One region of the Streptomyces sp. WAC00040 genome, then DNA from elsewhere that is predicted to be linked to it. Evidence: riboswitches for the same ligand, from Rfam matches in the RefSeq annotation. Region 1 holds a riboswitch; the other holds the start of a gene.
The links. Region 1 has a riboswitch for cyclic di-AMP ahead of MDN94_RS06735 (M23 family metallopeptidase). Riboswitches for the same ligand answer to the same signal wherever they lie in the genome.
Positions count from the first base shown of each region.

Region 1 (3,505 bases):
CCGTCAACAGAAGCTTCTGGCAGATCACGGTCCTCACCGAGACGACCACGGTGGTCACCGTCGTCGCACTCGCGCTGTTCATCAACATCCTCGTGCGGCGCAGCGGTGAGCGGCTCGCCTCGGCCCGGGTGATCGCCGAGACCGCGCAGCGGGCCGTCCTGCCCGCGCCGGCCGACCGGATCGGCGGTCTGCACATCGCCGCCCGCTATGAGGCGGCGCAGGCGGGCGCGTTCATCGGCGGCGACCTCTTCGCGGTGCAGGACACCCCTCACGGCGTGCGCCTCCTCGTCGGCGATGTACGGGGCAAAGGGCTGGGGGCGGTGGGGACCGTGGCCGTGCTCATCGGCGCCTTCCGCGAGGCTGCGGAGCAGGAGCGCTCGCTGGAGGGCGTGGCCCAGCGGTTGGAGCGGGCGCTCAAGCGCGAGGGCACCAGGCGTGAGGGGCTGGACGCCATGGAGGGGTTCACCACCGCCGTACTGGGCGAGATCCCGCGCGGCCGGCCCCTGGTGCGACTCGTGAACCGGGGGCATCCCGAGCCCTTGGTGCTGCACGCCGACGGGGCTCTGGACGTCCTGGTGCCGGCGCAGGCCGCGCTGCCGCTGGGTATGGGTGATCTGGCGGCGTGGCCGGACCGGGCGGACGAGTACCCGCTGCCCGACGGGGCGACGCTGCTGCTCTACACGGACGGGGTGACGGAGGCGCGGGACGCTCGCGGCGTCTTCTACGACCCGGTGGAACGGCTCGCGGGGCGTCTCTTCCCGGGGCCTGCGGAGCTGCTGGACGCGCTCGTCGACGACGTACGGCGGTACACCGGCGGCGGATCGAGCGACGACATGGCACTGCTGGCGGTCGGCAGGCCGGCGGAAGGGCAGCCGGAACGGCGCAGGACGGTGCCGGTGGTTCCGCCGGAGCCCGACGGTCGCGGCAGGCCTGCGTGACATAACGCCCCTGATACGGGTGGTGCGCACGCTCCGTAGTCGAAGGGGAGCCGTCCGCATAACATTTGATATGCCATCAGAACCGGGACCGCCTCTGATGTTTGATCAACTCGCCCGGTTCCGGCAGGTTCTGTCCGAGTAAGTCCCGGGTGAAGTCGTTAATGATCACCCGGAACAGCTTGGAATCCGGCCCCGGCGTCTATTAACGTTCGATAACGCAGTGCGGTCGTCCCAGCCGTCGCAGAGGCGGCGCCGTGCGCACGTGCCGAATCCCGCAAGGGAACCGGGGAACCACTAATTGGGGTGAATCGGTCACCCTTTGCCGCTCAGTCCGCGGTCGAGGGCGCCCGTAGGAGACCTTCCTGCTCCGAACCCGTCAGCTAACCCGGTAGGCGAGAAGGAAGGAAAGGAGTACGCCTTCGTGGCGTCCAACATGCCTGCCCCCGAGGCCCGCTTCGCGTCCGAACGTTTCAGTACCGACGCCCCCGAGCGGACCTGGGAGGAGTGGAATCCCACAGAGGACTCCGTCCGCCCCGTGCGCGGCCGGCACCGTGTCATCAAGCAGCGCGGCGGAATCGCCCGCAGCTCCACGGTGCTCGGAGTCGGCGTCATCGCCGCGGTCGGCGCGGGTGGCATAGCCACCGCGCAGGACAAGCCGGCGGTCTCCATCTCCCTTCCCGATTCCATCGCGGACAAGCTTCCCGACGCGAAGTCGCTTCCCGGCGTGGGATCCCTGATCTCCGACTCGGACGACTCCGACGGCGATGTCCACGCCGCGCCGCTCACCGCCGCGACCACGGTCGCCGACACCGGCGCCGGCCAGGCTCAGGCCGCCGGCTCCGGCGAGGCCCTGCGCGCCCGGATCCTCCAGCAGGCCGAGCAGCAGCAGGCAGAGGCCGACGCCGAGGCGAAGGCGGCCGCGGAGGCGCTCGCCGCCGAGCAGGCGGCGGCCGCAGCCGAGAAGCAGCAGAGCGCGGCCGAGGCCAAGGCCGCCGAGGAGAAGCGCAAGGCGGAGGAGGCCGCGCGTGCGGCGGCAGAGGCCGCGCGTCTCGCCGAGCTCGCCCGCAGCTTCTCCCTTCCGACCTCCTCCTACACGATCACCTCCACCTACGGTGAGTCCGGCGCGATGTGGTCCTCCGGCCAGCACACCGGCCTGGACTTCGCGGCACCGACCGGGACCCCGGTCAAGGCGGTGCACGGCGGCACGGTCAAGTCCGCCGGCTGGTCCGGCTCCTACGGCTACCGCATCGTCCTCGAACTCGAGGACGGCACCGAGGTCCTGTATGCCCACCTCTCCTCCATGACGGCGAGCGCGGGCCAGCAGGTGTCCACCGGCGAGACGATCGGGCGCGTCGGCGCGACCGGCAATGTCACCGGTCCGCACCTGCACCTCGAGGTGCACACCGCCGGCGGCGCGGGCATCGACCCGATGGCGTGGCTGCGCGACAAGGGCCTCACGATCTGATCCCTGCCCGGTACGGGTCGCGGTAAGTCCCGTGCCGGGCACATCCATGTCTCCGGCAGTCCTGGCGCACCCCCCCCGACGCCAGGGCTGCCGGAATAGCCGCTACGGGCACGGCCGTTGATCAGCGCATGACCTCTCTGCGCCCCCTCGGTTCCTCCGGCCTGACCGTCTCCCCGCTTGCTCTCGGCGGCAACGTCTTCGGCTGGACGGCCGACGAGGCGAGGACCTTCGCGGTCCTCGACGCGTACACCGCCGCAGGCGGCAACTTCGTCGACACCGCCGACAGCTACTCCTCGTGGGCCCCGGGGAACGAGGGCGGCGAGTCGGAGACCCTCATCGGCAAGTGGCTCGCGGCCCGCGGCAACCGCTCCGAAGTCGTCATCGCCACCAAGGTCGGCGCCCACCCCCGCCACAAGGGCCTCTCCGCGGCCACGATCAAGGCGGCCGCGGAGGAGTCGCTCACCCGGCTGGGCACCGACCACATCGACCTCTACTACACCCACTTCGACGACCCGTCCGTGCCCGTCGAGGAGATCATCACCGCCCTCGACCAGCTGGTGAAGGACGGCAAGGTGCGCGCGATCGCCGCCTCCAACATCAGCGCCGAACGGCTCCGGGCGTCCCTGGACTTCTCCGAGCGGGAGGGCCTAGCCCGCTATGCGGTGCTGCAGCCCCACTACAACCTGGTCTCACGCCGCACCTACGAGGGGGAACTGCAGGACGCCGCCGCCCGCGCCGGCCTCGCCGCCGTCCCCTATTACGCGCTCGCGTCGGGCTTCCTCACCGGCAAGTACCGGCCCGGCACCACGGTGGACAGCGCCAGGGCCCAGGGCGCCTCCAAGCACCTCGAGTCGGAGCGGGGGCTGAGGGTCCTCGACGTGCTCGACAGGATCGCGCAGGCCCGTGGCGTGGAGATCGCGACCGTTGCACTGGCGTGGCTGGCCGCGCAGCCGACCGTGGCCGCGCCGATCGCGTCGGCCCGCACGGTCGAGCAGGTGCCGGCCCTGGTGGCGGCGACGGACCTGGCCCTGACGGACGGCGAGCTGGCCGAGCTGACCGACGCGTCCGCCTGAGACCGCACCGGCGCAAGCTCAATAGCGGT
Region 1 is NZ_JAKQZE010000001.1:1,480,053-1,483,557, reverse strand. Features, by position in the region: gene MDN94_RS06740 (PP2C family protein-serine/threonine phosphatase) at 1-938, shown strand, start outside; cyclic di-AMP (ydaO/yuaA leader) riboswitch at 1,192-1,348, shown strand; gene MDN94_RS06735 (M23 family metallopeptidase) at 1,360-2,403, shown strand; gene MDN94_RS06730 (aldo/keto reductase) at 2,532-3,476, shown strand; gene MDN94_RS06725 (PrsW family intramembrane metalloprotease) at 3,495-3,505, opposite strand, start outside.

Region 2 (3,505 bases), on a different contig from region 1:
TCCTTACCCGCAGGGGCGTCGCAGCCATCGCGGCAACCATCTCCGGCACGACGGCCACCCCCAGTCCCGCGCTGACGAGCGCGCACACCAGTGCGTACCCCGGCGACTCACAGACCACGGTAGGTGTGGCGCCGGCGCTCGCGAGTGCACGCTCCACCCCCTTGCGCGGCGGATGCGACGGCGCGCTGCTGATCAGCGGCTGTCCCGCCAGGTCGCCCACGGGCAGCCGGCCGGAATCGTCGGCGAGCACATGCCCCGGAGCGGTCACGAGCACCAACTCCTCCACCAGGAGGGCCTCGACCACTACCCCCTGCGGCGCGGCGGCCGGCTCGGCCGGCTCATAGGCATGGGTCAGCGCCACATCGACCTCACCCGTGGCCACGGCCGTGACCCCGCCGGGCGGCTCGTACTCGGCGACGGTGAGCTCCACGTCCGGATGCGCGCGGCGGAAGGCGCTCAGCACGGGCGGCAGCAGATGGATCCCGACCGTCGTGAAGGTGCCGACCCGGAGCCGGCCGCCGGCCAGGCCGGTGAGCCCCGCCAGCTCATGGCGCGCCCGGGCCATCTCGTCCAGCACCCGGCGCGCGCGTTCCGCGAGCAGCTCGCCGGCCGCCGTCAGCCGTGCGCCACGGTGCGAGCGCACGAGGAGGACTGCCCCGGCCTCCCGTTCCAGCTTGGCGATCTGCTGCGAGAGCGCCGGAGCCGTGTACCCGAGCCGGGCAGCGGCCCGCGTGATGGAGCCGGCGTCCGCCACGGCGACGAGAGCCGTCAGCCGGGTCGGGTCGTACATGCCACCCCTTAAGCGTTGCTTCAGACCTCCCTGCAGAGATCGCAAGTACACGTTAAGGGCCGCGGGCGTCCACGCTGGGACGCATGGACGGACAGCTCATCGCTTTCATCGGGGTCGCCGCAGGCATGGTCGCCATGCCCGGCGCCGATTTCACGGTCGTCATGCGCAACGCGGTCGCCTCACGCCGCGCCGGTGTCGCCTGCGCGGCAGGAGTGGCCGGCGGGCTGCTCGTCCACACGGCCCTGGCCGTGGCGGGACTCGCCGCCGTACTCGCCACCGCGCCCGTTCTCCACCGGACGCTGCAGGCAGCGGGCGGTGCCTATGTGCTGTATCTCGGGGTCCGCTCGCTGCACGCCGCACTGCGCCCGTGCCCGGAGCCGGCAGATCCGCGGACCGCGGCCCCGTACGGCGTCGGACGCGGCCTGCGGCAGGGCTTTCTCACCAACGTCCTCAACCCGAAGGCGCCGGTGCTGTTCCTGAGCCTGCTCCCGCAGTTCGTTCCCGACGGCGCGGCCGTAATGCCGCGCACACTGCTGCTGGCCGGCACGATCGTGCTGATCGCGCTGCTCTGGTTCCCGGCGGTGGCGCTGATGGTCGACGGGCTCGGCCGGTGGCTGCGCCGGCCGCGGACCGCCCGCGCCGTCGAAGGCGTCTCGGGAGGCGCGCTGACCACGCTCGGCGCGGCCCTGCTGATCCGGTCGACCGCGCACTGACTCCACCCAGGTCCCACAGGACCTGGCGGCGCGTCAGCGCACGCGGCCGTACTTGACGCTCTTCGTCCAGATCTTGACCAGCCGGACCACGTCACCTGTCTTGGGCGAGTGCCAGATCTTCCCGTTCCCGGCGTAGATCCCCACGTGGTAGACGGCACCGCCGGCATGGAAGAACACCAGGTCACCGCGTTGTCGACGCGAGGCGGAGATATGACGGGTCCGGTTGTACTGCTGCTGGGCGGTGCGGGGCAGCTTCTTGCCCGCCTTCTTGTACGAATAGAGCGTCAGCCCTGAACAGTCGAAGCGGGACGGGCCCGTGCCGCCGTACCGGTACGGCGAGCCCTTCTTCGACGCGGCCACCTTGAGCGCCTTGCTCGCGTGGCTGCTGATCGCATGCGCTTCAACAGCGCCGCCCGGGGCCAGAAGCGTGCCGCCGACGGCGGCGATGGTGAGTGCCGATACGGCCCCCGCCCGTGAGAACAGGTGGGGGAGATGCATCTGCGCAGTCATGCGCAACCCTTCGTCAGCCGCCTGTGAAGGGTGACCTGTCGGGTTCGGACGGCGAAGACGCCCGGCCGCCGCAGCGGCTTCACCCCAAGGCGCGGCCGGGATCACCGGTCACGCCGTACTGCTGGGTCCTCCACTCCTGCCGATGCAATTCCGTCGACCAGACATCCGGTGCGGCGACAGGATTCAGCGTCCGCCCGGACCGCCCCGTCGAGGTGGCGGGGGCTTGTCGTCTCACGGATCGTTACCCACCGATGTCCGATTTCCGAGTTGAAACGGCTTTTGTGAAGCTGATCACGACTGGACCTTTCGGGTGGGCAGGCATCTCGGACCCCTTCTCCCGCGCTCCGGACCCGTCCCGTACCAGCAGTTGAAGCGCCTCATTGCGCCAGATCGGTGGTCCCGCCGATGCAAGTCCGGGGCCTTGCGACAACTTGGGCAAGGCTCCACCGAACGGGGTACGGGTGTCGCGCGCCGTGTCGGCGGGCGGCATCGGAACGTCCGTCAACTCGTGGAAACGGGAGGCATGGTCAGCCGGTTGGTCCTGCGCTCGCCGTCCAGGACGCGCAGCGCCTTGGTCAGCGTGTCCGTGTACACCTCGTTCTCCCCCCGGATGTGCATGAGTGTCAGGGCGTCCTTGAGTGCGGCGGCCCGCCCGACCAGCGCCTGCGCGGCGCGCAGGGCCCCGTAGGTATGGGTGGTGCGGGCGGGGTTGATCCTGCCGAGCAGGTCGACGACTTCGAGGTAGGTGTCGACGAACTCTGCCTCGGCGCGGGTCAGTGCCGGAAGTGGCGGCGGTTCGGGCGGCAGCATCCCGCGCTCACCTCGCCGTGGGTGGCACGGCCGAGAGCTTGCGGCTCGCGACGACATGGTCGATCAGGCCGTACTCCTTCGCCGCGGTGGCGTCGAAGATCTTGTCGCGCTCCAGGTCGGCCGTGATGCGGTCCAGGTCGTTGCCGGTGTGGCGCACCAGCATCGAGCCGAGTTGCTCACGCAGTCGCAGCAACTCGGCGGCGTGGATCTCCAGATCGGACGGCTGTCCGCGCAACGGCTCCTCGTATGCGGGCTGCTGCATCACGATCCGCGCGCCGGGCAAGGCCATGCGCTTGCCGGGAGTGCCCGCGGCAAGCAGGGCGACCGCTGTGGAGGCCGCCTGGCCCAGGCAGGTCGTCGCCACGTCGCACATGACGACCTGCATCGTGTCGTAGATGGCGGACATGGCGCTCAGTGATCCGCCGGGGGAGTTGATGTACAGGCAGATGTCCTGGTCGGGAGCCTCGTACTCGAGGTGCAGGAACTGCGCGATGACGTCGTTCGCCGCCGTGTCGTCGACGGCGGTCCCCAGGAAGACGATCCGCTCGGCCATGAGCTTCGAGTACGGATCGAGCGTGCGGGTCCCGAAGGACGTGCGCTCCGTGAGCTCCGGCAGGACATAGCGGGCGGACGGACGGTTCATGGCACACCTCTCGTCGTCACGGCTGTGGAGATCTCTCCG
Region 2 is NZ_JAKQZE010000003.1:473,538-477,042, reverse strand. Features, by position in the region: gene MDN94_RS27575 (LysR family transcriptional regulator) at 1-790, opposite strand, end outside; gene MDN94_RS27570 (LysE family translocator) at 874-1,503, shown strand; gene MDN94_RS27565 (C40 family peptidase) at 1,537-2,013, opposite strand; cyclic di-AMP (ydaO/yuaA leader) riboswitch at 2,017-2,179, opposite strand; gene MDN94_RS27560 (hypothetical protein) at 2,515-2,823, opposite strand; gene MDN94_RS27555 (ATP-dependent Clp protease proteolytic subunit) at 2,831-3,466, opposite strand.
Region 2: linked by a shared signal. The riboswitch ahead of MDN94_RS27565 (C40 family peptidase) and the one ahead of MDN94_RS06735 (M23 family metallopeptidase) in region 1 are both predicted to bind cyclic di-AMP.